4 linked regions of the Caulobacter sp. FWC2 genome follow. The protein of the gene in region 4 interacts with the protein of the main gene of each other region in a pairwise test. Links are inferred from orthologs where the notes say so. Each region holds a gene or a part of one and is shown on either strand. Other genes may lie near its edges.

Evidence for each region.
Region 1: the proteins of dnaE (region 4) and dnaQ interact in binary tests that used the Escherichia coli proteins (3 or more experiments, as listed by UniProt). The link is inferred for Caulobacter sp. FWC2 from one-to-one orthologs.
Region 2: the proteins of dnaE (region 4) and CSW62_RS03140 interact in binary tests that used the Escherichia coli proteins (3 or more experiments, as listed by UniProt). The link is inferred for Caulobacter sp. FWC2 from one-to-one orthologs.
Region 3: the proteins of dnaE (region 4) and dnaN interact in binary tests that used the Escherichia coli proteins (3 or more experiments, as listed by UniProt). The link is inferred for Caulobacter sp. FWC2 from one-to-one orthologs.

Annotation. Positions count from the first base shown.
Region 1 is NZ_PEBF01000001.1:5,173,167-5,180,402, reverse strand. What follows is about bases 2,455-5,304. They hold dnaQ (DNA polymerase III subunit epsilon), read right to left. Parts: upstream 4,310-5,304; coding sequence 3,599-4,309; downstream 2,455-3,598. Other genes in these bases: aroE (shikimate dehydrogenase), read right to left, coding at 4,942-5,304; coaE (dephospho-CoA kinase), read right to left, coding at 4,341-4,940; CSW62_RS24425 (OprO/OprP family phosphate-selective porin), read right to left, coding at 2,455-3,278. In the rest of the region: CSW62_RS24430 (methyl-accepting chemotaxis protein), read right to left, coding at 1-1,805; more of CSW62_RS24425, read right to left, coding at 1,848-2,454; more of aroE, read right to left, coding at 5,305-5,799; CSW62_RS24405 (Maf family protein), read right to left, coding at 5,796-6,389; CSW62_RS24400 (pyruvate, water dikinase regulatory protein), read right to left, coding at 6,386-7,236. UniProt on the Escherichia coli protein: DNA polymerase III is a complex, multichain enzyme responsible for most of the replicative synthesis in bacteria. The epsilon subunit contain the editing function and is a proofreading 3'-5' exonuclease.
Region 2 is NZ_PEBF01000001.1:654,397-661,651, forward strand. The notes cover bases 2,379-5,247. They hold CSW62_RS03140 (aminotransferase), read right to left. Parts: upstream 4,461-5,247; coding sequence 3,297-4,460; downstream 2,379-3,296. Other genes in these bases: CSW62_RS03135 (response regulator), read left to right, coding at 2,379-3,295; CSW62_RS03145 (GlsB/YeaQ/YmgE family stress response membrane protein), read left to right, coding at 4,772-5,020; typA (translational GTPase TypA), read right to left, coding at 5,094-5,247. Outside these bases: CSW62_RS03130 (SDR family oxidoreductase), read left to right, coding at 1-634; more of CSW62_RS03135, read left to right, coding at 743-2,378; more of typA, read right to left, coding at 5,248-6,929. UniProt on the Escherichia coli protein: Shows aminotransferase activity with methionine and histidine as substrates, and to a lesser extent also with phenylalanine.
Region 3 is NZ_PEBF01000001.1:4,963,989-4,971,247, forward strand. What follows is about bases 2,820-5,692. They hold dnaN (DNA polymerase III subunit beta), read right to left. Parts: upstream 4,879-5,692; coding sequence 3,760-4,878; downstream 2,820-3,759. Other genes in these bases: recF (DNA replication/repair protein RecF), read right to left, coding at 2,820-3,167; CSW62_RS23400 (VOC family protein), read right to left, coding at 3,204-3,575; grpE (nucleotide exchange factor GrpE), read right to left, coding at 5,034-5,669; hrcA (heat-inducible transcriptional repressor HrcA), read right to left, coding at 5,682-5,692. Also shown: gyrB (DNA topoisomerase (ATP-hydrolyzing) subunit B), read right to left, coding at 1-2,007; more of recF, read right to left, coding at 2,004-2,819; more of hrcA, read right to left, coding at 5,693-6,758; rph (ribonuclease PH), read left to right, coding at 6,908-7,259. UniProt on the Escherichia coli protein: Confers DNA tethering and processivity to DNA polymerases and other proteins. Acts as a clamp, forming a ring around DNA (a reaction catalyzed by the clamp-loading complex) which diffuses in an ATP-independent manner freely and bidirectionally along dsDNA.
Region 4 is NZ_PEBF01000001.1:2,234,342-2,242,752, reverse strand. Bases 2,199-6,223 are described here. They hold dnaE (DNA polymerase III subunit alpha), read right to left. Parts: upstream 5,831-6,223; coding sequence 2,399-5,830; downstream 2,199-2,398. Other genes in these bases: CSW62_RS10720 (nucleoside hydrolase), read left to right, coding at 6,124-6,223; sidA (cell division inhibitor SidA), read right to left, coding at 5,866-5,955; CSW62_RS27240 (hypothetical protein), read right to left, coding at 2,199-2,288. Also shown: rpsB (30S ribosomal protein S2), read right to left, coding at 1-69; CSW62_RS10745 (haloacid dehalogenase-like hydrolase), read left to right, coding at 426-1,076; CSW62_RS26900 (class I SAM-dependent methyltransferase), read right to left, coding at 1,117-1,455; CSW62_RS26895 (bifunctional 2-polyprenyl-6-hydroxyphenol methylase/3-demethylubiquinol 3-O-methyltransferase UbiG), read right to left, coding at 1,368-1,727; more of CSW62_RS27240, read right to left, coding at 2,157-2,198; more of CSW62_RS10720, read left to right, coding at 6,224-7,083; CSW62_RS10715 (hypothetical protein), read left to right, coding at 7,161-8,357; CSW62_RS10710 (ABC transporter ATP-binding protein), read right to left, coding at 8,372-8,411. UniProt on the Escherichia coli protein: DNA polymerase III is a complex, multichain enzyme responsible for most of the replicative synthesis in bacteria. This DNA polymerase also exhibits 3' to 5' exonuclease activity. The alpha chain is the DNA polymerase catalytic subunit.

The sequences.
Region 1 (7,236 bases), 2.9 Mb from region 4 along the record:
TGGACGCTGCGGTTCATCATCTCGCTGACCTTGAACTGGCTCATCAGAGTCGCCAACTCGTCGGCCTCGGTCGCCAGTCCGTGACTGGCGGCGGTGGACTGTTCGACCATGGCCGCGTTCTGCTGCGTCACCTGGTCCATCATGTTGACGGCGACATTAACCTCTTGGAGCCCGCTAGCCTGTTCCTGAGCCGAGGCGGCGATCTCGCGCACGATGGTGCTGACATCGAGAACCTGAGCGACGATGCTCTCCAGCGCCTTGCCGGTTTGTCCAACGAGGTCGACGCCGACGGTGACCTGGTTGGTCGACAGGTTGATCAGGGACTTGATCTCCTTGGCCGCGTCAGCTGAGCGCTGGGCTAGGGCCCGAACCTCCTGCGCGACCACCGCGAAGCCGCGACCGGCCTCACCGGCCCGCGCCGCCTCAACGCCGGCGTTCAGGGCCAGAAGATTGGTCTGGAAGGCGATCTCGTCGATCACCCCGATGATCTGGGTGATCTGGCGCGAGCTCTGCTCGATCTCGTTCATGGCGACAACGGCGCGCCCGGCGATCTGACCGCCGTTCTCGGCGTCGGTCTTGGCGCCGCTGACCGCGGTGCGGGCGTGACCCGCGCCTTCCGCCGTCTTGTTGACGGTGGCGGTGATCTCTTCAAGCGCCGCGGCGGTCTCTTCCAGGCTGGCGGCCTGTTGCTCGGTGCGGCGGGCCAGGTCGTCGGAGGCCACGCAGATTTCGCGGGAGCCGCCGCTGATGGTCATGACGGCATGGCGAACCCCCGTGATGACCATCTCCAGCTTGGCGATGGAGGCGTTGAAGTCCTCCTTCAACTGCTCGGACTTCGGCGCCATGTGATCGGTGATGCGATGGGTCAGGTCGCCCGTCGACAGGGCATGCAGCCCCCGCCCAAGGGCCTCGATCACCGCCCGGTCCTCGGCGGCCTCGCGGGCCTTCTGGACTTCGGCCTTGGCGCGCTCGGCCTCGCCCGCCTCGCGCATGGCGCTGGTCTCGCGCTCAAGACGGATGGCCTTGAGGCTATTTTCCTTGAAGGTTTCGAAAGCGCGCGACAGCGAACCGACCTCGTCGGCCCGATCGCGGTCGGGCGTCTCCACCTCGAAGTCACCATCGGCCAGGCGCATCATCGACTCGGTCATGCGGCCGACGGGTGCGGCGACCAGGATCGTCAGCTGCCAGCCCATGCCCAGAGCAATGACCAGCAGGCCAACGCCCCCGCCGACCAGCATGGCGACCGACGAGAAGATCGCCTTGTGTTGGGCGGCTTCACGCACGGCCATCCGGGCCTGCTCGGCCGAGCGGATCTCGCCCATGCGCTTGATGATATGGGTCACCCGGGCCTTGTCGCCGGCCATGATGAGGGTCTGACGACCCTCTTCTTGGCGAGCGGGGTCGAGGCCCGCGAGGGTCAGCGGCTTGCCATAGGTGTCCATCCAGGTCCGCCAGTCAGCCTTCACCTTCTTAAAGTCAGCCGCTTCCTGATCTGTCAGGTTAAGGGTCTCGAGCTTGGCGATCGCGTCGTCGAAGCCCTTCAGGCCCTCGTCGTAGGACTTCATGTACTTGGCGCTGCCCGTCAGCAGGATCCCGCGCATCTGGGAGTTCACGCGCAGGGCCCCCTTCTCGGCAGTATGGGTCTGTTCGATGATCAACTTGCTCTCATCGTTCAGTCGGATGGCCGCCTGCATGCTCGTGAGCTGCAGGAAGACGCTGACGATCATCGCCACGGCCGCAGCCAGCAGCAGGCCGAACGACAGCATGATTTTTTTACGGATCGAGATGTTCTTCACGCAAGACATCCGGCGACTCCTGACCGACGGGAAGATTTGTTTTGCAGCTAATTAGAATTCGATCTGCATGCGGGCTTGGAGAACAGTCACATTGGCGTCGTTCTGAACAGCGCCGATCAGGCGATTGTTGATCTTCGCCTTCGTGAGGTTCGCCATCAGGCGGACGTTGCTGTAGGGATACCAGTTCACGCCGACGGTGAGGCCCTTGTAGGTCCCGGCCGTCGCCAGGCCTGTCTGGCTGGCCAGCGTGGCCACGCTGTTCGGGCTCATCTTGCTGAGATCGGCATAGTCGTAGCGCGCCGCCAGTTCATAGGCGCCCATGCCGCCCTTATCGATCGGATGCAGAACCTTGATGCGACCAAACTGGCCGCCGGGGTTGTACGGGCGGGTCTCGCCGGTGGGGAACCAGCTGGCCAGGGCGTAGCCGGTGACGATGTTGAAGTCTTTGCCGCCATTGGCCGCGCTCTGGGCCGTCGTGACGCGGTTGACCTTGATCTGCGCGACTTCGCCCTGCAGCGAGACGGCCTTGTGCGTCCAGGCGCCTTCGACGCCCACGGTCGTATCGCTCTTACCCACGGCGCCGCTGGACAGCAGCACGCCGCCCGCTGAGGTCTGAGGACGATAGGCGGTGTTGGCCGCGGCCGAATAGGTGAAGCCCGTCTCGCCGCCCGTGCTGCGATAGCGCGCCGAGGCGCCCACGTGGACGGTGTCGGTCGCCGTCATGATCGGCGCCCAGGTGCCACGGACCATGAAGCCCGAGCGTTCCTTGGCGTTGTTGGCGTCATAGGCGCCGGCCGAAACGTCGGCCTTGTTGATCGAGTCGCCTTGCAGAGCGCCGCGCAGCGACCAGTTGGCGCCGATCTTGGTGGCCTGGGCCGCCAGGACGAAGCCGGTGTCGGTCAGGTCGCCGAACGGGCCACGCTCCATGAAGGTGATGGTCTTGATCGAGGTCAGGCTCTCCAGACCGCCAACCTTCTGGTTGCCCAGGGTCAAGAGCATGCCGCTCTTGGTCTTGTATTCGATGACCGCGTCGTCCCAGCCCCAGCTGGAGCCGTTCGCCGCGCCGCCCTCGATGCGATAGGCCCACGCGCCGACCTGACCCTCGGCGCCAAGGAACAGCTGCCGAGCCCTGAACTGGCGGGACTTGTAGGAGGCGGTGGTCTTTCGATCGACATTGACGTTGACGCCGTCGATCGACAGGCGGCCCCGCAGCTTGAATGTGGCGCCGCTGGAGTCCGTGAAGCGCGGGGAGTTCTCCCACTTGATCTGAGTGGTGGCCGGGGCCGGGGTTTTGGCTGGCGCCGGCGCGGCGACCGGCGGCGCGCTGGCCTTGGCCTCAAGGCTTTGAAGCCGTTGCTGCATGACCAGGATCTGCGCCTTGAGCTCATCGAGCGTGACGTCGGTCTTGGGCGCATCCTGCGCGGCGGCGACGCTGGCCATCATCGAGGCCGCGAGCAGGGTCAGTGAGAAGATTTTTCGCATATAGGTTCGCCCCGTTTCGCGAGAAAACTGGAATTGTTGGGCGAATTGGATCGTCTCTGCCGGTGAATTCGTGATTAATACATCACTATCCGCGACAATATGACCTATCGGAGCCGTTTGCTCTGAAGAGATGCCTGCGAGGACCTGCCGATATTGGCGTAACCTCGTTATTTATTGATCTTGACTGATCCTACTTGTGTAATCGACTTCAGATGCAGAGGTCGCGTCTCACCCGGCGAGATTGAGGACCACAGGCAGCCGGCCGGCGCTCGCCTGCACGAGCGAGCCGAGGCACTTAGGGCGTTAGAAGAGATCGGGCTTCAGCCCTCGGCCGCCACGAAGCCCTGCTTGATCCAGAGCGCCGAGTCCTTGAGGTTCTTGCGGATCCAGGCGGCGTGGACCTCGCGCTCTGCGTCGGTCGAGCGCGGCGCCAGCGGACGGGGCCGGGCGCCGTATGACCCCTGGATCGCGGCCGAGACCGACAGGGCCTCGACGTGGGTCAGCTCCAGGGCGCGTTCCTTGCCGCCCTGCAGTTCCAGATAGACCTCGGCCAGCAGGTGCGAGTCGATCAGCGCCCCGTGCTTGTCGCGACTGTCGAGGCTGATCTTGAACCGCTTACACAGCGCGTCGAGCGAGTTGTACATGCCCGGAAAGCGCTTCTTGGCCATGGCCAGGGTGTCGATCCAGCGCTCCTCGTGGATTGGCGCGCGGCCGCACTTCTCCAGCTCGAAATTGACGAACGAGCGGTCGAAGGCGGCGTTGTGGGCGACCACGACGCTGTCGCCGACGAAGTCGATGAACTTGTCGGCGATCTCGTGGAACTTCGGCTTGCCGGTCAGGAACGCCGACGACAGGCCGTGGACCTTCTCGGCCTCGGCCGGCATGTCGCGCAGCGGGTCGCAATATTCATGGAACGAGCGGCCGGTCGGCATGAAGTCGAGGACCTCGATGCAGCCGATTTCGACCAGGCGGTCGCCCGTCTTCGGATCGAAGCCGGTGGTTTCGGTGTCGAGGATGATTTCCCGGGCCATGACCCTTCAATGCCGCCGTTCGTGATGGGCTTCAAGCGGAGCCGGGAGTTCTCAACAGAGTCAGAAGGTCGCGGACCTGGGCGTGGGCGTGCTCGACGCCCTGGCTGGTGTCGATGACGAAGTCGGCGCGGGCGCGCTTTTCGGCGTCGGGCGTCTGGCGGGCCAGGATCGCCTCGAACTTTTCCGGCGTCATCTCGGGTCGGGCCAGGACGCGGGCGCGCTGGACGTCGGCCGGGGCCGAGACCACCACCACCTTGTCGACCTTCTTCTCGCCGCCGGTCTCGAACAGGAGCGGGATGTCCAGCACCACGATCTCATGGCCCTCGGCCTGGGCGGTCTCGAAGAAGCCGATCCGATGGGCGCCGACCAGCGGGTGAACGATCGTCTCCAGCTTGGCCAGGGCCTCCGGATCGCCGACCACCTGGGCGCTGAGCCTGGCCCGGTCGATCGCGCCGTTGACGACCACGCCGGGGAAGGCCGCTTCGACCGGCCCAACCGCCGCGCCGCCGCTGGCATAGAGCGCATGGACGGCGGCGTCGGAGTCGTACACCGGCACACCCTCAGCCTGAAACAGGGTCGAAGTCGTTGACTTGCCCATGCCGATGGAACCGGTGAGACCCAGGATCAACATGTCAGGCCTCTCCAAGAAGGCGCAGCAACAGGCCGCGCGCGTCCACTTCGGCCGGCGGCGCCACGCCATACATCCGCTCGAAGGTCGGCACAGCCTGGCGCAGCAGCATCTCCAGGCCATCGACGGTGCGACGACCAGCCGCCTGGGCGCGGCGGAGAAATTCGGTGCGCAGCGGTTTGTAGACCATGTCCATGATCACCGCCGTCTCCGGCGTCAGGGCCAGATCCGCCGCAGGGCCTTCGCCGCCGCCCAGGCCCAGCGAGGTTGCGTTGATGACGAGGCCCGCATCGGCCAGCAGGGCCGGAAGGTCCGGCTCGCCGGCCGCGACGACCTTGTCGCCGAAGGCGTCGGCCAGCTCTTGAGCCCTCCCGACGGTGCGATTGACGATCCGGACCACGGGCGCGCCCGCCAGAAGCAGGGCGGCGGTCGCGCCGCGCGCCGCGCCGCCGGCGCCGAGGATCACGACCGGCGCGGCCGAGACGTCGAAGCCAGACGCCTGTTCTGCAATGGCGCCCAACAGGCCCGGCCCGTCGGTATTATCGGCATGGATCGAGCCGTCCGCCTCGAAGATCAGCAGGTTCGCCGCGCCGGCCATGCTGGCGAGGTCGCTGGCGTAATCGGCGACCGCGAGGGCGCGTTCCTTGAAGGGGATGGTGACGTTCAGCCCCCGGATCGCGCCGCCCCGGTAGCCGTTCACGAAGGCCTCGAAATTGTCCACGCCGGGCGCGAACGGAACATAGGCCGCGTCGAGCCCCGCCGCCTGGATCCAGGCATTGTGGATCAGCGGGCTCATCGAATGCTTGATCGGCGCGCCGCAGACGCCGCCGACGATGGCGGCTCCCGAGATCGTCCAGGTCATGCGGGAAGGGCTCCGTGAAGACGCAGGAAGTCGAGCAGGCCGATCAGCGGCAGGCCCAGGATGGTGAAATAGTCGCCATCCACGGCGTCGAACAGTTGCACGCCCTCGCTCTCCAGCTCGTAGCACCCGACCGACCACAGCAGGGCCTCGCCCCGGCGCTCGATATAGGCGTCGAGCCAGGCCTCGCTGAACGGCCGCACCGACAGCTTGGCGCTCTCGACGATCCGCCAGATCGGCTGGCCGTCGCGCGCCACGACCACGGCCGAGTGAAGCTTGTGGGTCTGGCCGCGCAGTTCCAGCAGATGATCACGCGCCTGGGCCAGGGTCTCGGCCTTGTCGAACAGCTTGCCCTTCAGATCGAGCGTCTGATCCGCGCCGATCACCAGGCCCGGGCGCCTGGCCGAGACCTTGACCGCCTTCATCTCGGCCAGGGCGTCGGCGATGTCGCGCGGGGTGACCTCCTCCGCCAGCAGGCCGGCCTTGGCCGCGTCCTCGTCGACGCCGGGACTGACCGCCTCGAAGGCGACGCCGGCGTTCTTCAGGATCATCTGACGCGCCGAACTCTTGGACGCGAGGGTTATAGGGGTCATCCCAGGACCTCGACCTTGCCGCGGCCGCCCGACAGCAGGTTGATCACCGCCGCCGCCGTCTCCTCGACCGAGCGGCGGGTGATGTCGATCACCGGCCAGTTCATCCGCTCGAACAGGCGGCGGGCGGCGATGATCTCCTGGCGAACGGCGTCGCCATCGACATAGTCGCTCTCCCTGTTCTCCTTGAGAGAGAGCAGGCGGTTGCGGCGGATCTGGATCAGCCGATCGGGCGAGGTGATCAGGCCGACGATCAGGGTGTTCTTCAGCTCGAACAGATCCTGCGGCGGTGGCCGGCCGGGAACCAGAGGCACATTGGCGGCCCGCACGCCGCGGTGGGCCAGATAGATGCAGGTCGGGGTCTTCGAGGTCCGCGACACGCCGACCAGGATCACGTCGGCCTGGGTCAGGTCCTGGCCGCCCTGGCCGTCATCATGGGCGATGGCGTAGTCCAGCGCCTCGATGCGATCGAAATAGTCGTTGGTCAGGGCATGCTGAGCGCCGACCCGGGTCGAGATCCGCGCGCCCAGATAGCGCGACATGGCGCTGATCACCGGATCCAGCGCGGCGATGCAGGGCATTTCCCGCTTGCGACAGCCTTCTTCCAGAGCCGCGCGCAGGCCGGGATCGACGATGGTGTGCATCACCACCCCGGGCGCTCCGCCGATCTCCTCGAGCGCCCGATCCAGCTGCCGGGTCGAACGAACTAGCGCGTAGATATGTTCGATGGGCAGGATGTCGGTAAACCGGGCGCAGACCGCGCGCGCCATGGCGTTGAGGGTCTCGCCGGTGGAGTCGGACACCAGGTGGATATGGAAGTAGGTGGCGAAGCGCGGCGGCAGCCTCTCCG
Region 2 (7,255 bases), 1.6 Mb from region 4 along the record:
GTGCGAGGAGGTCGCCGCCGCCCTCAACGCCAGGCACGGCGCGGGGACGGCCATCGCGGTCCCGGCCAACATCGCTTCGAAAGAGGATCTCCAGAACTTGGTCGACGAGACCAGGAAGGCCTTCGGCCAGGTCGACATCTGCGTCTGCAACGCCGCCAGCAATCCTTATTACGGTCCGCTGGCCGGAATCAGCGACGACCAGTTTCGCAAGATCCTGGACAACAACATCATCAGTAATCACTGGCTGATCGGCATGGTCGCGCCGGAGATGCGCGAGCGGAAGGACGGCGCGATCATCATCGTCTCGTCGATCGGCGGCCTGCGCGGCAACGCCATCATCGGGGCCTACAACATCTCCAAGGCGGCCGACTTCCAGCTGGCGCGTAACCTGGCCCACGAGTTCGGGCCGGACAATGTGCGGGTCAACTGCATCGCGCCGGGCCTGATCAAGACCGACTTCGCCCGGGCGCTGTGGGAGAACCCCGAGACCTTGAAGCGCGCCACGACCGCCGTGCCGCTGCGCCGGATCGGCGAGCCGGACGAGTTGGCGGGCGCGGCCGTGTATCTCGCTTCCAAGGCCGGCAGCTTCATGACCGGCCAGGCGCTGGTGGTGGACGGCGGAGCAACCATCTGATCGCACACCATGGGCGGGGCGACCAAAAGCCGTGCAACCTGCACGGTTTGCTTAACTCCTCCTACATCTATCACATCGAGGGTGACCGTAGTCTTCAGGGAACCTGACTTGCGGCGCCTACTAGTCTTTCTCGCCCTGATCGGGTCCCTCGTAGCCGGCGCCGCGCACGCGCAAGGCGCCGCGCCCCTGGCTCAGCGCCTTGACCAGCTGGCTCAAGAGATCGGCGCCCATGAGGTCCGCAATCCGCCTCGCGACAATGAGGACATCGAACGGGCCGGCCGCCGCGCCTTGCGCGATCGCGGCCCGGCCCGGATCTATGGTCTGTGGCGCGTGCTCTACGCCTATAAGAGCAACCAGATCGAGGGCCGCTTCGACGCCTGGACCAGGCTGGCCCGCGAAGCGGCCGCCCGCGACCACGACACCCAGCTCGCCACGCTGGTCGATCTGGAGGCCCTGGCCTATCGCCATGAGACCCACGGGTTCCGCGCCTTCACCGAGGGTGACTGGCGCAAATATCTAAGCCAATCCGGCCCCGACATTCGCGTGATCGCCGGGGTGGAGCGCGTGCGGCACCTGGGGCAGATGGGCCGCTGGGCCGAGGCCGCGCGCCTGGCCGCCGATCTGCAGGTCGATATCGAGCGGCGCGGCCGCGTCGCCGCGCCGGTGCTGGCCGAGCTGCATCAGGTGCACAGCTACACGCTGTCGGACATCGGCGACAAGGAAGGCGCGCTGGACCACATGGCCCAGGCGGTGCGCCTGGACGAGCGCGACGCTTTCCACATCCGCAAGATCGAGCGGATCTACGACATCGCCTACACGGCCGCCGACCTGGGCGAGCTGGGCGCCGCCCAGCGCATGGCCGACCTGCACCACCGGATGGTCCTGGCGGATCGCGACAAGGACCTGCTGACCTGGGATCAGCACCTGTGCGCCCGCATCGCTCTGTTGCTGAACCAGCCGCGCAAGGTGCTGGCGTGTCTCAGCGGCGCCCAGGCCGAGATCGACAATCCCTCTCGCCGGCTGCAAGTCATTCTGCTGCGCCAGCGCGCCCAGGCGCGGGCCCAGCTGGGCATGGCCGTCGAGGCCCGCGCCGACCTGGAGCGGCTGAAGACGGTTCCGACCGTGCTGACCCAGCGCGATCCCAGCACCGAGGCGTTGGTGCAGGCCTATATCGACCAGGCGGAAGGTCGCGGCGACCTGGCTTTCCGAGAACTGGACGCCTGGCGGCGCGCCAACAGCGCGGAGACCGAGAAGGCCCATGCGCGCAGCGTGACCGAGATATCCTCCGCCCTCGACAGCGAACTGCGCGCCAAGCGCGACGAAAGCCGCCGCCTGACCGAAGAGGTTCGGCTGAGCCGCAGCCTGGCGCGGGCGTCGGTGGTCATCGCGCTCTTGCTCGGGGTGCTGGTCGCCGGCGGCGTGGCCTGGGCCTTCCACCAGCGCCGCGCCTCAAGCCGACTGAAGGGAGCCCAGGAACATGCCGAGGCCGCCAGCAAGGCCAAGTCGGCCTTCCTGGCGGTCATGAGCCACGAGTTGCGGACGCCTCTGAACGGCATGCTGGGCCTGACCCAGGCCTTGCGCGCCGGGACCCTGACGCAAGAGCAGCGCGAGCAGGTCGACCTGATCATGGACAGCGGCGACACGCTGCTGGTCCTGCTGAACGACATTCTCGACCTCTCCAAGATCGAGGCCGGCAAGCTGGAGATCGCGCCCACGGTCGGCGACCTGGTCCAGACCTGCGCCCGACTGGTCGGCGGCTATCAGCCGACGGCCCGCGAGAAGGGCGTGACCTTGACCTTCGCCCTGGAGAGCGAGGCTCCGGGGCCGCTGATGTTCGATGGGGTGCGGGTGCGCCAGTGCCTGACCAACCTGATCTCCAACGCCCTGAAGTTCACCACGAACGGCAAGGTCGAGGTGGCCCTGGCCTGCTATCCGGAAGAAGCGGGCAGGGTTCGCGTGCGCCTGCGTGTGGCCGACACCGGCATCGGCATGAACCCGTCCACGGTCGCCAAGCTGTTTCGGCCGTTCGTCCAGGCCGACGCCTCGACCACCCGCAACTTTGGCGGCACGGGCCTGGGCCTTAACATCACCCGCCGCCTCGTGGAAATGATGCGCGGCGAAATCCGCGTCGAGAGCGAGGAGGGCCGGGGGTCGATCTTCACCATCGAGATGCTGGTGGACGCCGCCGACGCTTCGGAGCTGCCGGCCTACCCGGACGAGGCCCGCGATGACGAGGTCCCCTTCGCCGCCCTGCATGGCCGCCGGGTGCTGGTGGTCGACGACCATCCCGTCAACCGCCGGGTCATCCGCCTGTTCCTCGAACCGTTCGAGTGCGAGCTGGTCGAGGCCGGGAACGGCCAGGAGGCGCTGGACGCTTTGGAACGCGCGCCTGTCGACCTGGTGTTGATGGACGTCAACATGCCGGTGATGGACGGGCTGGAGGCCACGCGGCGCTTGCGGGCGGATCCCCGCTTCGCGCGGTTGCCGGTGATCGCGCTGACGGCCGACGTGATGTCGGCCCAGATCAAGACGTGCCTTGAAGCGGGTTGCGACGCGCACGTCGCCAAGCCGATCGACCTGCGGAACCTGCTGTCGGTCATGGACACGTGCCTGGCGCGGGGCGTGGCGCGCGAGGTGATGGCGGGACTGGGCGCGCTTTAGCCTATGCGCTGAAAGCCGTCCGAGCCGCCGACAGGCGCTCCACCGCCGCGTCCAGTGTCCCAACGGCCTTGGCGAAGCAAAGCCGCACCACGTTGCGCACCGGATCCTCGGCGAAGAAGGCCGAGACCGGGATCGCCGCGACGCCGAACTCGACGACGGTCCGCTCGCAGAAGGTCACGTCGTCGACCGGAATCCCTGACGCCGTCAGGTCGACATTGAGGAAATAGGTCCCCTGGCTTTCCAGCACCACATAGCCCGCCGCGCGCAGGCCGTCGGTCAGGCGGTCGCGGGAGCGCTGCATTTCGGCGGGCATCTGATCGAACCAGGCGCGGTGGTTGTCGAGGCCCCAGGCCACGCCCGCCTGCAGGTTCGGCGGGGTGGTGAAGGTCAGGAACTGGTGGGCCGCCGCCAGGGGCCTGGTCATGGCGGGCGCGGCCATCAGGAAGCCGACCTTCCAGCCGGTCATGCCGAACAGCTTGCCGGCCGAACCGATCTTCACCGTCCGCTCGCGCATGCCGGGGAAGTTGATCAAGGGTCTGTGCCGACGGCCGTCGAACACCACGGCCTCCCAGACCTCGTCGCAGATGGCGATCGTGTCGTGCTTGACGCAGAACTCGGCCAGCAGGGCCAGGTCCTCGTCGGGCGTGACGACGGCGGCCGGGTTCAGCGGACTGTTCAGGACGACCATGCGGGTCCTGTCGCTGAACGCGGCCCCCAGCATCGCGCGGTCGAAGCGCCAATGCGGCGGGGCCAGGCGGATCAGTTTCGGCACGCCGCCCGCGCGGCGGACCAGCGGCAGATAGGCGTCGTAGAGCGGCTGGAACAGCAACACCTCGTCGCCGGGCGAGATCAGCGCCGTGAACGCCGCCGCCAGGGCCTCGGTGGCGCCAGAGGTGACGATGATCTCGCTGTCGGGATCAAGCGTCAGGTCCTGGGCGCGCGCATAGTGCCCGGCGACCGCGGCGCGCAGCTCCGGCAGGCCGCGCATCGGCGGATATTGGTTGGAGCCCTCGATCAGCGCCCGCGCCGCCGCCTCGCGGACGGGCAGGGGCCCCTGGTCGTCGGGAAAGCCCTGACCCAGATTGATCGCGCCGTGCTGACGGGCCAGGCCGCTCATGCGCTCGAAGATCGTGGTCGGCAGGTTGTCGAAGACGGGGTGAACCATGCCTTTGCCTAGAGCCTGTCTGTTTCTGATGGAACCATCAGAAACGGATAAACAGGCTCTATCTCAAACATCTAGAGCGTGGCGGGCGGCGAAACCGCTCACACTTTCGGCTGCCACGCTCTAGAGCCTGTCTGTTTCTGATGGAACCATCAGAAACGGATAAACAGGCTCTATCTCAAACATCTAGAGCGTGGCGGGCGCCGAGACCGCTCACACTTTCGGCTGCCACGCTCCAGCGCGGCGCGGAAATTCTGAAACCCGGCGGCTGCTCGCGCATTTCCATGGCTCAGCTTCCAAAGGAGGGCATCAGCATGCACGGCGTGGGTTTTATCGGAGCCATCATCATCGGGATCTTCGCCGGCTGGATCGCCGAGAAGATCATGAAGCGGGACCATGGCCTGCTGACCAACCTGATCGTCGGCCTGGTCGGCGCGCTGATCGGTGCGTTCCTGGCCGGAATGCTGGGCATCCACTTCTGGGGCTGGGTCGGCAGCCTGCTGATCTCGACCCTCGGCGCGGTGCTGCTGCTGTGGCTGCTGGGCCTGATCAAGAAGTCGTAGGCGCCGTCCTCCGACACGAAAAAGGCCGCCGTCCTTTCGGACGGCGGCCCAATCTTCGAAGGCTCGAGAAAGCCTACTCTTCCTTGACGCGACGCTTGCGGAACGACGGGTTCAGGATCTGCTTGCGCAGGCGGATGCTCTTCGGGGTCACCTCGACCAGCTCGTCTTCCTCGATATAGGCGATGGCCTGTTCGAGGGTCATGCGGCGCGGCGGGGTCAGGCGGATCGACTCGTCCTTGCCCGAGGCGCGGACGTTGGTCAGTTGCTTGGCCTTCATCGGGTTGACGTCGAGGTCGTCCTGACGGGCGTTCTCGCCGATGATCATGCCGAGGTAGCACTTCTCGTTGGCGCCGACGAACATCACGCCGCGCTCTTCCAGGTTCCACAGCGCGTAGGCCGCGGTTTCACCGTCCGAGTTCGAGATCAGCACGCCCTTGCGCTGTTGGTCGAAGGCGCCCTTGTACGGCTCGTAGTGGCTGAACACGCGGTTCAGCACGCCCGAACCACGCGTGTCGGTCAGGAACTCGCCCTGATAGCCGATCAGCGAGCGCGAGGGGGCGACCAGCTGGATGCGGGTCTTGCCCGCGCCCGACGGGCCCATGTCCTTCAGCTCGGCCTTACGCAGCGACAGCTTCTCGATGACGATGCCCGAGAACTCGTCGTCGACGTCGATCATGACGTCTTCCATCGGCTCCAGGCGCTTGCCGGTTTCCGGATCGGTCTGGAACACGACGCGCGGACGGCTGATCGACACCTCGAAGCCTTCGCGACGCATGTTCTCGATCAGGACGCCCAGCTGCAGTTCGCCGCGGCCCGACACTTCATAGGCGTCGCCTTCGGCCGTCTCGGTGACCTTGATGGCCACGTTCGATTCGGCTTCCTTCAGCAGGCGGTCGCGGATGACGCGCGACTGGACCTTGTCGCCTTCGCGGCCGGCCAGCGGGCTGTCATTGACCGAGACGGTCATCGAGATGGTCGGCGGATCGATCGGCTGGGCCGGCAGGGCCTCGGTCACTTCCAGGGCGCACAGGGTGTCGGCGACGGTGGCCTTCGACATACCGGCGATGGCGACGATGTCGCCGGCCTCGGCGCCTTCGTCGACCGGCGAACGCTTCAGGCCGCGGAAGGCCAGCACCTTGGTGATGCGGCCGCGCTCGATTTCCTTGCCGTTACGGTCGAGGGCCTTGATGGCCATGCCCGGGATGGCCTTGCCGCTCTCGATGCGGCCGGTCAGCAGGCGGCCCAGGAACGGGTCGCTTTCGATCAGCACGTTCAGGATCTGGAACGGCTCGTCCGTCTTGGCGATCTGCTTCGGTTCCGGCACGTGGCGGACGATCAGGTCGAACAGCGGGGCCAGGTTGTCGTTCGGGACGTTCATGTCCATCGTCGCCCAGCCGGCGCGGCCCGAGGCGTAGATGTGCGGGAAGTCCAGCTGCTCGTCCGTGGCGCCGATGGCGGCGAACAGGTCGAAGGCGGCGTTGTGGACCTTGTCCGGATCGGCGTGGGCGCGGTCGACCTTGTTGATGCAGAGGATCGGCTTCAGGCCCATCTTCAGCGCCTTGGTCAGCACGAACTTGGTCTGCGGCATGACGCCTTCTTCGGCGTCGACCAGCAGGACGCAGCCGTCGACCATGCCCAGGATGCGTTCGACTTCGCCGCCGAAGTCGGCGTGGCCGGGGGTGTCGATGATGTTGATGCGGGTTTCGCCCGCTTCACCGTTCCACAGCACGCTGGTGCACTTGGCCAGAATGGTGATGCCGCGCTCGCGCTCCTGGTCGTTGGAGTCCATGGCGCGCTCGGTGGTGGCTTCGTTGGCGCGGAAGACGCCCGACTGGGCCAGCAGCTGATCGACGAGGGTGGTCTTGCCATGATCGACGTGCGCGATGATGGCGATATTTCGCATGGACATGGGAGCGGACGGACTTTCGGGAGGAATAGGAGATGACGCTGTACGCGTCAGGCGCGCGGCTTTTACGCGACTGCGTCCGATTTATCCACCCCTGACCTTTGCAAAGACTTGTCGCAGGTAACCGGTGTCATCGACAAAGCCTTATGCGGCTTGGGTTTGCGAGGTGTTCTCAGTCGAGACCGTTTCAAACGCAACAAATTGTGCAGCGCAACATGCCTATATTTAGGGCAATTCGGAAGAGCGCCGTTCTGTGATCCTTATGGCGTAACGGGTTGCGCTATACCCCTGTCAAAAAATCGACATTAACGCCTACTTTTTTACTTGCC
Region 3 (7,259 bases), 2.7 Mb from region 4 along the record:
GCCATCGCCTTCCTCGGCATAGAGGTCGAGGCGGGCCGCCGCGGCGGCGATGTCGGGCGTTTCGCCCAGCAGGCCCGCCAGGGCCGACTGCTCGATGGCGAACGACGGCGCGCGGGCGGCCAGGCGATCGATATTGCCCTTGGCCTGGCGGCACAGCTGCACCAGGGCCAGCAGGTCCTGGCCGGTGCGGCGCTCGCCCGAGGGCAGGTCCAGCTCGGCCCCGTCGACGCCCTCGTCGATCAGGAAGGCGTCCATCTCGCTGTCGTCCTTCAGATAGCGCGAGGACTTGCCCTTGGCGGCTTTGTAGAGCGGCGGCTGGGCGATGTAGATGTAGCCGCGCTCGATCAGCTCCGGCATCTGCCGGTAGAAGAAGGTCAGCAGCAGGGTGCGGATGTGGGCGCCGTCGACGTCGGCGTCGGTCATCAGCACGATCTTGTGGTAGCGCACCTTGTCCGGGTTGAAGTCGTCGCGGCCGATGCCAGCCCCCAGGGCCGTGATCAGCGTGCCGATCTGGTCGGACGACAGCATCTTGTCGAAGCGGGCGCGCTCGACGTTCAGTATCTTGCCGCGCAGCGGCAGGACGGCCTGGTTGTCGCGATTGCGGGCCTGCTTGGCCGAGCCGCCGGCCGAGTCACCCTCGACGATGAAGATCTCGGACTTGGCCGGGTCGCGCTCGGAGCAGTCGGCCAGCTTGCCGGGCAGTGACGTAATATCCAGCGCGCTCTTGCGGCGAGTCAGTTCGCGGGCCTTGCGGGCGGCTTCGCGGGCCGCGGCGGCTTCGGCGATCTTGGAAACGATAGCCCGGGCTTCGGCCGGATGCTCCTCAAACCACGTGGCCAGGCCTTCTTGCACCAGGCCTTCGACGGCAGGGCGCACTTCGGACGAGACCAGCTTGTCCTTGGTCTGCGAGCTGAACTTCGGGTCCGGCACCTTGACCGACAGCACGCAGGTCAGGCCTTCGCGGGCGTCTTCGCCGCCGACGCTGACCTTTTCCTTCTTGGTGATGCCCGAGCTCTCGGCATAGCCGGTGATGATCCGGGTCAGGGCCGCGCGGAAGGCCGACAAGTGCGTGCCGCCATCCCGCTGCGGGATGTTGTTGGTGAAGCACAGCATCTGCTCGTGGTAGCTGTCGTTCCACCACAGGGCGAGGTCGACCTCGACCTTGTCCTTGACGCCGCGCACCGAGATCGGGGCCTTGAGAAGCGGGGTCTTGACCTTGTCCAGGTGGCGGACGAAGGCCTCGATGCCGCCGTCATAGTGCAGCTTTTCTTCCCACGGCTCGGCGTCGCGCAGATCGCGGAAATAGATCGTCACGCCCGAATTCAGGAAGGCCAGCTCGCGCAGCCGGTGCTCCAGGGTCTTCCGGTCGAATTCGATGAACGCGAAGGTCGATCGCGACGGGAAGAAGGTCACTTCCGTGCCCGACAGCAGTTCGCCGGCCTTCGGCCCGTCCTCGCGCATCGGCGAGTCGCCGGTGACCTTCAGTGAGGTAACCGCGTCGCCGCGCTCGAAGCGCATCTGGTGGGCCTTGCCGCCCCGGTGAATCTTGAGCTCCAGCCAGTCCGACAAGGCGTTGACGACCGAGACGCCGACGCCGTGCAGGCCGCCTGAGACCTTGTAGCTGTTCTGGTCGAACTTACCGCCGGCGTGCAGCTGGGTCATGATGACCTCGGCCGCCGAGACGCCTTCGCCTTCGTGCATGTCGACCGGGATGCCGCGACCGTCGTCGGTGACCGTCACCGAGCCGTCGGCGTTGAGGATCACCTGGACCTTGGTGGCGTGACCGGCCAGGGCCTCGTCGATGGCGTTGTCGACCACCTCGTAGACCATGTGGTGCAGGCCCGAGCCGTCGTCGGTGTCGCCGATGTACATGCCAGGGCGCTTGCGGACGGCGTCCAGGCCCTTCAGGACCTTGATCGAATCCGCGCCGTACTGGGCGGCGGCTTCTTCGGTGGTCATTTCGGGGGCCGACACTTCGGGAACTTGGTCTTCGGTGTTCTCGGTCATTCGTCTTCCAGGGTGGTCAGGCCGGCATCGCCCACGCGAACGCCTAGCGCCCGACCCTTGAGATGGTCGAACAGCGACTCGTCCGTGCCGGTGAGGAAGGCCTGGAGCTTGAGCGCTGTGAGTTCGTCGGCCAGGGCTGCTCGACGGGTAAGGTCGAGATGCGCGGCGACTTCGTCGAGCAATATTACAGGATTCGGCGCGGATTCCGCACGCGAAAGTCGCGCTGCTTGGGCCAAAACCAGGTTCAAAATCAGGGCTTTTTGCTCCCCGGTGGAGCATTCCGCAGCCGGACGGTCCTTCTCGACGTGGAAGATGGCCAGATCGCCTCTGTGAGGGCCGGTCAAGGCGCGTCCGGCGGCCCCGTCGCGGGGGCGTGCGGCGGCCAGGGCGGCGGCCAGACGCTCCTCGATTTCCGCGAACGGGACCTCGTCCAGCGCCATCTTCTCCCACTCGCCGGTGAGCGTCAGGCGAGCCTGCGGGAACGGCCGGTCGCCGCGTCCGTCGATCTCGTTCTGCAGGGCCAGCAGCGTGCGAGCGCGGGCCTGGCTCAGCAAGGCGCCGGACTCCGCCAGCCGGGCCTCCAGGGCGTTCAGCCAGGTTGCGTCCGGCGCGCGACCGGCCTCGGCCGCATCGGTCAGCAGCCGCATGCGCTCGCGCTGGGCCTTGTCATAGGCGTTGGCGTTGGCCGCATGGCCAGGCTCGCCAGCGAAGACCAGCCGGTCGAAGAACCGCCGACGCTCGGAGGCGGCTTCCAGAAACAGGCGATCCTGGGCCGGCGTCAACCAGATCGGCCGGACGAGGTCGGCCAGGCGGCCGGGCGAGACGGTCTCGCCCTCAATACGCACGGTGCGGCGGGCGGCCCCACCCTGTTCCACGCCGGTGCCGATGCGGAGGGGAGCATCCTCACCGGACTCGACCTCGGCGGCCACGGCCCAGGCGCGGCCGACGGTCTCGCCGGGCATCCGCCGGCCGACTTCGGCCATGCTGGCGCCTCGCAGCCCCTTTCCGGGACTCAGCAGGCTGATCGCCTCGAGGAGGTTGGTCTTGCCGGCCCCGTTAGCCCCGAACAGGTAGACGCTACGCCCCTCGGTCTCGAGGCTGGCGCGCTCGTAGGAGCGGAAGTCCGTCAAGGTCAGGGAAAGCAAAGCGGCCGACGCCATGGCGCGTTCTTAAGCGGTGTCGCCGGCCGAAGCTACTCAGCCCATCTTGTAGCCGCAGAGCTTGTTGCCATCCAGGTCGCGGAAATAGGCGAAATAGACCTTGGGCATCCGCGCGCCCGGCGCGCCCTCGTCCGTGCCGCCCAGCTCCAGCGCCTTGGCGTGGAAGGCATCGACCTCCTCGACCGTATCGAAAGCGAAGCCGCCCATCATGCCGTTGCCGATGCAGGCCGGATTGCCGTCGTACGGACCCAGCACCCCGAACATGCAGCCATCACCACGATAGAGGCGGCCGCCGGACGGGTGCTCGAACAACGGCTTCATGCCGATCGAGCCCAGCAGGCCGTCATAGAAGGCCTTGGCCTTCTCCAGGTCGTTCGAGCCGACCGTCACGTAGTTAATCTTAGCCATGAGCACCTCCCGTTTTCTTGGAAAACGGACATTAGCGCGCTTATAACCAATCGCAATATGACCCTACGGCAGAGGGCGTCGTGGGCAATGTCGACCCCCGCCCCACGATGCCTCCGCAGTGCGCCAGACAGCAGAACGGGCGCCGAAGCGCCCGCTCTTCGTTCCTCAGGACTCCATCGCGAGATCAGACCCGCAGCGGCATCAGCACGTACTTCACGCCCGGGTCGACCGGATCGACCACCAGGGTCGGGCTGGCCGGGTCGGCGAAGCGGAACTCGGCGATCGGTCCGCCGATCTGGCCGCAGACGTCCAGCAGGTAGCGGGCGTTGAAGCCGATCTCGAAGGGCTCGCCGTCGTAATCAACCTCGACCTCTTCCACGGCCTGGCCGGCTTCCATGTTGCGGACGGTCAGGGTGATGCGGCCCGGCTCGATGGCCAGCTTCACAGAACGGCTCTTCTCGGCCGAGATGGTGGCCACCCGGTCGACAGCCTTGGCGAACAGGTCGTTGTCCAAGGTCAGGATCTTGGCGTTGTCGCGCGGGATGACGCGCAGATAGTCCGGGAAGGCGCCGTCGATGACCTTGGACGTCAGGGCGGCCTGGCCAAACTCGAAGCGGACCTTCTGGGGCGAAAGCTGCAGGTCGACCGTCTCGCCGGCCGATTCCATCAGGCGGCGGGCTTCTGCGATGGTCTTGCGCGGGATGATCACGCCCGGCAGGCCGGCAGCGCCTTCCGGCGCCGGCATCTCGGCCAGGGCCAGGCGGTGGCCGTCGGTGGCCACGGCGCGCAGCTTGGTCTCTCCGCCTTCATTGACCGTGTGGACGTAGAGGCCGTTCAGGTAATAGCGGGTCTCTTCGGTCGAGATCGCGAAGCGGGTCTTGTCGATCAGGCGGATCAGCTCGTTGGTGTCGACCGCGATCCGGCTGGAGAGGCCGTCGCTGCTCATCACCGGGAAGTCGCCGGCCGGCAGCACCGGCAGGTTGAAGCGCGAGCGGCCCGCCTGGATCACCAGGCGCGGATCGTCGCCGCTGAAGCTCAGCGAAACGTCGGCGCCGTCGGGCAGCTTGCGGACGATTTCATACAGGGTGTGGGCCGGCGCCGTGATCTGGCCGGGCACGTCGATCTGGGCGAAGCCCTCGTCGATGATCTCCATGTCCAGATCGGTGGCCGAGAAGGACAGGCGATCGCCCTCGGCCGACAGCAGGATATTCGACAGGATCGGAATGGTGTTGCGCCGCTCGACGACGCTCTGCACGTGACTCAGCGCCTTCAGGAGCGCCGCCCGTTCGATTGTAAGCTTCATAGTCCGGTCCAGATCGTGCGGGCTGAACGCAAGGAATCGCCCGCTACCCCCGTTGAGAATGGACCGCCGACATTATCGCAAAGCGCGGAGGGCGAAAGGGGGCGCGCCCGTCATTCGCGCGCCCCGCGGTCCGAAAAACGAAGCTTTCGGCCTCGTCAGGCCTTCTGGTCGAACGAACCGCCCGAGCTGTCGCCGTCCGCGCCGGCGCCGGCATACGGATTGGCGGCCGCCGAGGGCTCGTTGGCGGAGGGGCCGGTCGAGCCCTTAGCCGCCACGGCGACCATGGCCGGACGCACCAGGCGCCCCATCAGCTCGTAGCCGGCCTGCAGCACGGTGATCACGCCGCCGGCGGCGACGTCGGTCGCCGGCTGCTCCATCACGGCCTGGTGCAGGTGCGGATCGAACTTCTCGCCCTTGGCCGGCGCGATCTGCTTGAGGCCATTGCGTTCGAAGGCGCCGAGCAGCTCCTTCTCGGTCATCTCGACGCCGATGATGAAGTTCTTCACCGCCGCGTCGGTCGAGTCCTTGGGGCTGTGGGCCGTGGCGCGCGACAGGTTGTCGGCGACGCCCAGCAGGTCGCGGCCGAACTTCTGGATCGCGTAGGCGCGGGCGTCGTTCATCTCGCGCTCGGCGCGGCGCTTGGTGTTCTCCGCCTCGGCGGCGTAGCGCAGGGCCTGCTCCTTGAGCGCGGCCACTTCCAGCTGCAGCGCCGCGATCTCCTGCGACGCATCGCCAAAGTCTTCCGCGCCCTCGAAGGCGATGTCTTCAGCCGGCGTTTGCTCGTCGGTCATCTCGTACAGTCCTTATCCATCCATCATCCGTCCGAGCACCCGGGCGGTGTAGTCCACCAACGGAATGACTCGGGCGTAGTTCAAACGCGCGGGCCCGATCACGCCGATCGCGCCCAGCACCTTCTGTCGGCCCGTCATATAGGGCGCCGCGATCACCGAGGAACCCGAAAGCGAAAAGAGCCGCGTCTCCGCTCCGATATAGATGCGCACGCCCTCGGCGTCACGGACGTCGTCCAGCAGGCCGATCAGCTGGCCCTTCTGCTCCAGGTCGTCGAACAGCTGGCGCACGCGGTCGATGTCCTCGCGGGCCCGAGCGTTGACCAGGAGGTTCCCCTGCCCTCGCACGATCAGCGAGCGGGCGTCGCCCTCGCCGCCGCTCCAGGCGGCCAGCCCGTCCTCGACCAGGCGGGCGGCGGTCTCGTCCAGCTGGCGACGGGCGATGTCCAGCTCGCCGCCCATCTCGCTGCGCGCCTCGGACAGGGTGCGGCCGCGCAGGCGGGCGTTGAGGAAGTTGCTGGCCTCCTGAAGCGCCGAGGGCGTCACGCCGGGAGCCTGGCGCATCAGCCGGTTCTCGACCTGGCCGTCCTCGAACACCATGACCGCCAGCACCTGGCCGCCGCCCAGCGGCACGAACTCCACATGCTTGACCCCGCCTTCGCGGACGGGGGTGACGACGATGCCCGCCCCGCCGGCCAGGCCGGAGAGGATGGACGAGGCCTCGCCCAGGGCTTCCTCGAACGAGCGCCCCTTCACGGCCAGCCGCGCCTCGATGGCGCGCTTTTCCTCTTCGCCGATGTCGCCGACTTCCAGAAAGCCGTCGACGAACATCCGCAGGCCCGCGTGGGTCGGCATCCGACCGGCGCTGGTGTGAGGGGCGTCCAGCAGGCCCAGTTGCGCCAGGTCCTGCATGGTGTTGCGGATCGACGCCGGCGACAAAGCCAGGCCGCCCTTGGAAATGGTGCGCGACCCGACCGGCTCGCCGGTCTCCAGGTACGACTCCACCACCCGGCGGAAGATATCGCGGGCGCGGCTGTCCATCTCGCCAAGACCAGGCGCGGGGACGATCGGACCAGGGAAGAGATGCGTCATGTTCTAAAAGGCCATGAGGGGCGTGTCGTTTGGGACCCGGTCGGCGGACAAAAGCGGTCGGCCTCTTTCAACCGCGCCTCGCAATAGGATAAGCGGCCTGACACACACATTCAAAGCCCCTCCCTTTTCTAAAGACCGGAGTTTCTAGCATGCGTCCGTCCGAACGCGCCCCCGACCAGCTGCGCGCCGTTACGCTGGAAACTGGCGTCAACCGCTACGCCGAAGGCTCCTGCCTGATCAGCTTCGGCCACACCAAGGTGCTGGTCACCGCCACGGTCGAAGAAAACGTCCCGGGCTGGATGCGCAACAAGGGCGCCGGCTGGGTCACCGCCGAGTACGGCATGCTGCCCCGCGCCACCCACACCCGCGGCCGCCGCGAAGCCGCCGCCGGCAAGCAGACCGGCCGCACCCAGGAGATTCAGCGCCTGATCGGCCGCAGCTTGCGCGCCGTCGTCGACCTGAAGGCCCTGGGCGAACGCCAGATCAGCCTGGACTGCGACG
Region 4 (8,411 bases):
GTGCGTCTGGTGACCAAAGTGGGCGCCGGCTTCCAGGAGCTGACGCATGGAGAATTCGGGAAGAGCCATCGGGCCTATATCCTTTTTCCGGTTGAACCTCCGCGGACACCCCCGTTCCAGACCATTCTGGAGCGGGACCGGAACGGCGACGCCGGGATGTCTCCCCGGTGCAACCGAACGTCCACGTGTGGAATGGCCGCGCAGATAGTCTCTCAGCGGAGAAAAAGCAAGCCCTGGCCGTAAGGATCAGCGCGTCCGCACGCTTGATCCGTCGTGACGGCGACGTCCGCAAGATCCGTCCCCGAAACGGGCCAGCATCCACCGTCCCTCCACAGGACGACCGGAAAACCGTCGCCGTACCGACATAGTGATGTGGCCCAATCGGTCCGACGTCGTCGTTGTAAACGGCATAGCTGGAGGACGTCATGCTCGCGGTCTTCGATCTGGACGGAACCTTGCTGGACGGCGACTCCACGGGCTTGTGGCTCTGGGGGCGGGTCAAGCGCTCTCCCCTGCGCGCCCTGGCGGTACTGGCGGTCGCCCCGTTCGCCGCCCCGCTGGTGATGATTCCGCGTACGCGCCGGCTTGGCGCGTCCATCCTGCTTTGGATCGCGACGGCGGGCTTGAGCGAACGCGCCCTACGCGAGTCGTGCGCGCGGTTCGGCGACACCTTCCGGGCCGGCGACAGCGCCCTCGCCTGGCGCGCTGGAGGGCTCGCGGCGCTGGAAGCGCATCTTAAGGCCGGCGACCGCGTCGTGGTGGTCACGGCCGCGCCGGCCATCCTGGCGCAGGCCCTGATCGGCCCGCTCGGCCATCCGATCGAGGTGCTGGGCACCTCCCTGAAGCACCGCGGCGGCGGCTGGGTCGCCGACGTCCACTGCCGTAACCAGCGCAAATGCCAGGCCCTGGCCGAGGCCGGCCATGGCGCGCGCTGGGCCTATGCCTATACCGACAGCCTCGACGACCTGCCCCTTCTGCGCGGCGCGGAGAAGCCCGTGATCGTCAAGGGCGGCGAGAAGGCCGCACGGCGGCTGTTCAGAGCAGGCCTGGCGAACGGTCGCGCGGCCGCCTGGTAACCGGTCTGGTTCCGGTTGGCGTCGAACGTGCGGTTAGCCCTTAGACAGGCCTACGCGCGGTGATGACGACCCAAGGCCGCTGGCTGCCTTCATAGTCGCCGCCCACATAGTCGTTGATGGACAGGATCTCCCAGTCCGCCGCGCCGCGATAAGCGGCCTCCACCGCGTCGCCCGACAGATAGTTGAAGTAACGCCCCAGGCCATCGCGACCTTCGGCGTCACCGACCTTGAAACTGGCGAGATGAACGCCGCCCGGCCTCAAAGCTCGGAAGAGGCGCGACAGGATATCCGTCAGCGCGGACCTGGGCGCGTGCAGCAGACTGGCATTGGCCAGGATCCCGTCATACGCCTGTGCGGCCTCCAGTTCGTCGAACCGCATAACCCGAACGCCTCGCGAGCGATCGCCGGGGCCCCATCGGTGGCGTCGACGTCGAAGCCCCGCGCCAGCATCGCCTCGCTGTCTCGACCGTCGCCGCACCCCAGTTCCAGGACGCGCGCGCCCGGCGCGAGACGCTGCAGAAATCCGTCCAAATGCCGGCTCACGCCATCGGGTCTGGTCGCGGTGTAAATCCGGGCAGTGTCGGCATAGAACCGCAGCGTCGCCGCGTCATACGCGGCGGACCCCGGCGAGGCGGCGGCTGGCGGTTTCATGCGCTGCATCTAAGCGAGGGCGCGGCGACGGAACAATGGCCGCCTGGCGCGGGAGCGAGTGGACGCTGCCATTCAGACCCGGAAAAAGGGCAATCCGACGCAACCAACTATCGCCCCGAGCGCCCGCTCGCCGATCTGCGCTCTCCAAATGAAGACGCAGGCGCCGCCTGCCCCGCTCACAGCCCCGTAAGCCAGCCCCCCGCCTCCGGACGTCCAAGCGCCCTCCCTGGGGGCCGGATCAAGCTCGGAATTCGGCGCCCTTTTTCCCCGCGAAAAAGGAGACCCAAGCGGCGTCGGATATCTGTTCGTCGATTGAAGCAAGCCATCCGAACGCTAGCCGCGCCCACTCCGCCGGCCACGGCGGTTTCGCGCACGTTTAAGAGGTCGCCCCCCGACCGCCGGTCAGCGCCAGAGCATTTTCCGATCCTACTAGATCGACGACATGCTCCAGCCTTTCGCTTTGACGCGCCGCCGCCTTGATCTCAGAATCAGGCCGTCCAGCTCGACATCGACGGCGTAGCGCACGCGCCCGCACTGGCAACCGCCTTCGTGACTGGCCATCGGCCTTCTCCCAAGTTCGGCCCCTCAGGGGGTCTTCGATCAAAGCAGCCGCTGGCGGCGCCCTTCCCAGGGCGAACTGCCGCTACCCCACACAGAATAGGAATATATTCCTACACATCCTCAAGCAACGCCACGCCCGGTGCGGTCTTCAGCGCCCCGCGCAGGGCTGCATCCAGCGTGTAACGGCCCGGCAGGCGCATCTCGATCTCGCGGCCGCCGCCAATGGCGGCCACGAAGGTGACCTCGCCGCCCTTCTGGCCCTGTGCGGGTTCGAGGCGACGCTTCAACGCCTGGATCTCGGTCGCCGACGGCGACAGGTGGACGCGCAGGCCAGCCACCACGTTCTCGATGGCCTTCTCGATCGGCTCGGCGTCGTCGCCGAAGAAACGGACCTCGCCGTCGCGAGCCTTGGCGCGGACCTTGATGACCACGGCCTTGCCCGGCTCCAGCACGTCACGGCACTTGCGCAGCGATTCCGGCGGGAACAGCACCTCGTATTCGCCGGTCGGGTCCGACAACGAGACGAAGGCGAATTTCTCGCCGCTCTGCGAGGCGCGCTCCTGGCGGCGACGCACGACGCCGCACATGCGCAGGGCCTCCATGCCGGCTTCGGCCTGGGCCATGGCCTCGGTCAGCATCACGGTGCGACGCCGGCGCAGCATGCCGACCACATCCTCCAGCGGGTGACCGGTCAGGTAGAAGCCGACGGCCGACAGCTCCTCGTCCAGGAGGTCGACCTGGTTCCAGTTCTCGGTCTTGGACAGGCGTGGGCGCCCGGCGCCCGGGTCAGAGCCGAACAGGCCGCCCTGCCCGCCCTGGCGGTCGGCGTGACAGCTTTGGGCATGGGCGATCAGCACGTCGGCCGAGGCCACGATCTGGGCGCGGTTCTTGTGGATCTGGTCGAAAGCCCCCGCCCGGGCCAGGTTCTCGATGGCGCGCTTGTTGACCTGTTTGGGATCGATCCGCTCGACGAAGTCGAAGATGTCACGGAACGGCCCGCCCTCTTCGCGGATCGCCACAAGGTGCTTCATGGCCTCCAGGCCGACGTTGCGGATGGCGCCCAGGGCGTAGAGAACCTCGCCGTTCTCGACCTCGAAGTCGGCGCCCGAGACATTGACGTCCGGCGCCCGCACCGTGATGTCGAACTTGCGGGCGTCCTGGTGGAAGACCGCCAGCTTGTCGGTGTTCGACAGATCCAGGCTCATCGAGGCGGCGAAGAACTCGACGGGCGTATTCGCCTTCAGCCAGGCCGTCTGGTACGAGATGAAGGCATAGGCGGCGGCGTGCGACTTGTTGAAGCCATAGCCGGCGAACTTGGCCACCAGTTCGAAGATCGAGCCCGACTGTTCCTCGGGGACGTTCTTTTCCTTGGCGCCGGAGACGAAACGGATCTTCTGGAGATCCATCTCCTCCTTCTTCTTCTTACCCATGGCGCGACGCAGGAGGTCGGCCTCACCCAGGCTGTAGCCAGCTAGGATCTGGGCGATCTGCATCACCTGTTCCTGGTAGACGATGACGCCGTAGGTCTCCTTCAGCACCGTCTCCAGCGACGGATGCAGGGTATCGACGGGTTTGCGGCCGAACTTGCAGTCGACGAAGGTGTCGATGTTGTCCATCGGGCCCGGACGATAGAGCGAGATCAGCGCGGTGATCTCCTCGATCGAGCCGCAGCGCATCTTCCGCAGCGTGTCCCGCATACCCTGGCTTTCGAGCTGGAACACCCCGACCGTCTGGCCGGAGGCGAGCAGCTCGTAGGTCTTGGTGTCGTCGAAGGCCAGCTTGCCGAGATCGATCTCGAACCCGCGCTTCTTCAGGTGCTTCACCGCCCGGTCCAAAACCGTCAGGGTCTTGAGGCCCAGGAAGTCGAATTTCACCAGACCGGCGCTCTCGACCCATTTCATGTTGAACTGGGTGGCGGGCAGGTCCGAACGCGGATCCTTGTAAAGCGGGGTCAACTGGGTCAGCGGCCGGTCGCCGATCACCACGCCGGCGGCGTGGGTCGAGGCGTTGCGGAACAGGCCTTCCAGCTGCAGGGCCACGTCAAGACAGGCCGAGACGTTGGCGTCTTCCTTCTTGGCCTGCTTGAGGCGCGGCTCAAGGTCGATGGCCTGGGCCAGGGTCACCGGCGCGGCCGGGTTGTTGGGCACCATCTTGCAGAGACGGTCGACCAGACCCAAAGGCAGCTGCATCACCCGGCCGACGTCGCGCAGCACGGCCCGCGCTTGCAGCGAACCGAAGGTGATAATCTGGGCCACGCGGTCGCGGCCGTACTTCTCCTGCACGTAGGAAATCACCTCTTCGCGCCGCTCCTGACAGAAGTCGACGTCGAAGTCGGGCATGGAAACCCGTTCCGGATTGAGGAAGCGTTCGAACAGCAGGCCGAAGCGCAGCGGGTCGAGGTCGGTGATGGTCAGCACCCAGGCGACCAGCGAGCCGGCGCCAGAACCCCGTCCCGGACCGACCGGAATGCCGTGGGTCTTTCCCCACTTGATGAAGTCCGACACGATCAGGAAGTAGCCGGGGAACCCCATCTTCTTGATGATGTCGAGTTCGAACTCGAGGCGCTTCCAATACTCCTCCTCGGTCGCCGACAAGGTCAGGCCCACGAAGCGCGCCTTCAGGCCTTCCCGCGCCTGGTGCTCCAGCTCCTCGGCCTCGTTGCGACCATCGCCGGTCGGGAAGCTGGGCAGGATCGGATCGCGCTTGTGCACCATGAAGGCGCAGCGGCGGGCGATATCGAGGGTGTTGTCGCAGGCCTCCGGCAGGTCGGAGAACAGCTTGCGCATGTCGGCCGCCGGCTTGAACCAGTGCTCGGGCGTTACCCGCCGCCGCTCATCCTGGCCGACGAACGAGCCGTCGGAAATGCACAGCAGCGCATCGTGAGCGTCGTAGAAGCTTTCCTTGGCGAAGTAGACGTCGTTGGTGGCGACCAGCGGCGCGTCGTGCTCGTAGGCCCAGTTGACCAGACCTGGCTCGGCTGCAGCCTGCTTGGGCAGCCCATGGCGCTGGAGCTCGACGTAGAACCGGTCGCCGAACACGCGATGCATCTCGGCCAGAGCCGCCGAGGCCTCGGCCGTCTTGCCGGCGGCGAACAGGGCGTCGACCGGACCGTCCGTTCCGCCCGACAGCAGGATCAGGCCTTCGTTGTGTTCTATGACCTTGGCCCAGGGCACGATTGGCTCGGGCAACTCGGCGCTGTCGAGATAGGCGATCGACGACAGTTCGGAGAGGTTGAGATAGCCCCGCTCGTTCTGGGCCAGCAGCACGATCGTCGGGGCCCGGGCCCAGCGCTCGGTCGGTCCGCCGCCGATGCCGGTGATCGGAATGGCGCAGCCAATGATCGGCTGGACCCCTGCATCCTTGGCGTAGGACGAATACTCAAGCGCGCCAAACAGGTTGGCGCGGTCCGCGATGGCCGCGGCCGGCATGCCGATCCCGGCGGCCAGCTTGCCGATCTGGTCGGCCTTGATAGCCCCTTCCAGCAGCGAATAGGCAGAGCGAACCCGCAGATGGACGAAACCCTGTCCCTCCTCGTCCGCCATGACCAACCTCCGCTAGACGACCGCCGTCATACGACTCAAGCCACCAGGTTGGCGACCGTACACATCATCCAGACGAAGCTGGCGACCGACACAAGGGCCAAAGACTCACGGGCGATACGGATCATAGGAGCCTCCACAGATTTCTTGTTTTGTTCCATATTCCGCTTTTGTTCTGTTCACAAGATGTTCCGCGACGTTCCACCGCATTTTCGTCTCCCGAGTCACTCTATAAGCCGCCGCACATAGCGAATTTCGATATGGCCAAGGCGAGCGGATCGGTTCAGATCGAAGCCATGCGCCTCATCATCGACACCGACACCGCCGGCGACGACGTCTTTTCGCTGATGCTGGCCCTCACCCGCCCTGGTGTGACTGTCGAGGCGATCACCATCGCTCACGGCAATGTCGGCTTCGTCCAGCATGCCGAGAACGCGCTGGTGACGCTGGAGCGGTGCAGCAAGGCCGGCGAAGTTCCCGTCTATCTGGGCGCCCAGACGCCGTTCGCGCGCGCGCCGCTCGACGCGGCCTATGTCTTCGGCCACGACGGCATGAGCGACAGCGGCTTTCCCAGGACCACCCAGCGTCCCGCCGAGGGGCACGCCGTCGATGAACTGGTCCGGCGGATCATGGCCGCGCCCGGCGAGATCACCCTGATCGCCCAGGCGCCGCTGACCAATATCGCCCTGGCCTATCTGCGCGAGCCGCGCATCGCCAAGGCGCTGAGGCATCTCTGGGTGATGGGCGGCACGGACAATGGCGTCGGCAATGTCACCCCGGCGGCCGAGTACAATTTCTATGTCGATCCAGAGGCCGCCAAGATCGTCGTCAACGCCGGCTTCAACCTGTCGATCGCCACCTGGACCCTCACCCTTCAGGACGGCCTGTGGAGCACGGCGCAACTGGCGGAGCTGGAGGCGTTAGACACGGACAAGGCGCGGTTCTTCACAGACGTGAACCGCGCCTCGCTCGCCTTCGCCCGTGAAACCGAGGGGCTGGACGGCAGCCTGCATCCGGACGCCCTGACCTGCGCCCTCGCGCTCGACGAGCGGTTGATCCTGGAGGCCGAGGACTGCGTGGTCGATGTCGAGACGATGGGCGAGCTGACCCGCGGCTATCTCAGTGTTTCGCACGCGATCCTGCCGGATATAGAGATCGCCGATCCTGCCCTCAAACGTCGACTACCCAACGCAAGGGTCGTCAAGAAGGTCGACCAGGCCGGTTTCTTCGCCGCCATGAAGAACGCCCTGCTTTAACCTCATCGTAGCCGGTTGGGTCCAGTTTTCGGGCCATGGGACGGCACGCCACCGCGATACTGATCTTATGGCTAAGCTTGACGGGCGTCGGCGCGGCGCATGCTCAGGCCGATTTCTTTTCTCGTGATACGATTTCCGGCCTTGTCGACCTTCGGCTGGTCGCGGCCGGCGGCGAGACCTCGTGGGTCGACGGCGCCGTGGGCAAGGCCCGCTTCGGCGAGGGCCATCAGGGCCTGCGCCTGGGCGAAGCAGCCTTGGTCTGGAACCCACGGTTCTCCGACACCGTCTCCGCCGTGGTCGTCGGTGAGAGCCAGGACGGCCAGAGGCATCTGGTCGATCTGGGCGAAGGCTATCTGGCCTACCGCTCGCGGCCCGGCGCATCCCTGCGGCTCTCGGCGCGCGCCGGCGTGTTCTATCCGCCGATCTCGCTGGAGCACGACGGCCTGGACTGGTCCGTGCCCGACACCATCACGCCCTCGGCGATCAACACCTGGGTGGCCGAGGAGACCAAGGTGGTCGGGGTCGAGGCCACGATCCGGCGCACGATCGCCGGCCAGAGTTTCAGCCTGACCGCCGGGGGTTTCAAGAACGGCGACACCTCCGGCACGGAGCTGACCTTCCGAGGCTGGGCGCTGCACGACCTGAAGTCGCCGGTGTTCGGCCGCTTCCCGCTGCCGCCGCTGAGCGCCAAGATGGCCACGCGCCAGGCGCCGTCGACCACGCCCCTGGCCGAGATCGACGGACGGATCGGCTACTATGGCCGCATCGAGTGGCGGCCGTCGTCGCGACTGGCTTTCGACCTCTTCCGCTATGACAACGAAGGCGATCGGATCAGCGTCGACTCCCGCATTGAATGGTCTTGGGAAACGCGGTTCTGGAACCTTGGAATGCGGCTGGATCTCGACGCCGTCGCGGTGAAGGGCCAAGTCATGACCGGCGAGACCCTGATGGGCTATTCAAACGCCTTGGGCCTTTGGGCCGACATGGGCTTCGAGGCGGCCTATGTCTCGGCGACCAAAGCGCTTGGGCCGGGGTCGGCGACCGTGCGCTACGACCATTTCTCGACGACCGATCGCACCAACAAGGCTACCGACAACAACGCCGAGCACGGCTGGTCGGCCCTTGCGGCCTATCGATGGGACGTCCGGCCCAACGCCCAGATCGTGTTCGAGGCCCTGTATATCGACAGCTTCCGCCGCGACCGCGCGCGGCTGGGCCTTTCGCCCGCCCAGGAACAGACGGTCCTGCAGACGGCCTTCCGGCGCCAGTTCTAGCTGAGCCCGCACGCTTAGAGGCGTTGGGCTTCCAGGTGGCCATCCTTGAGAGCC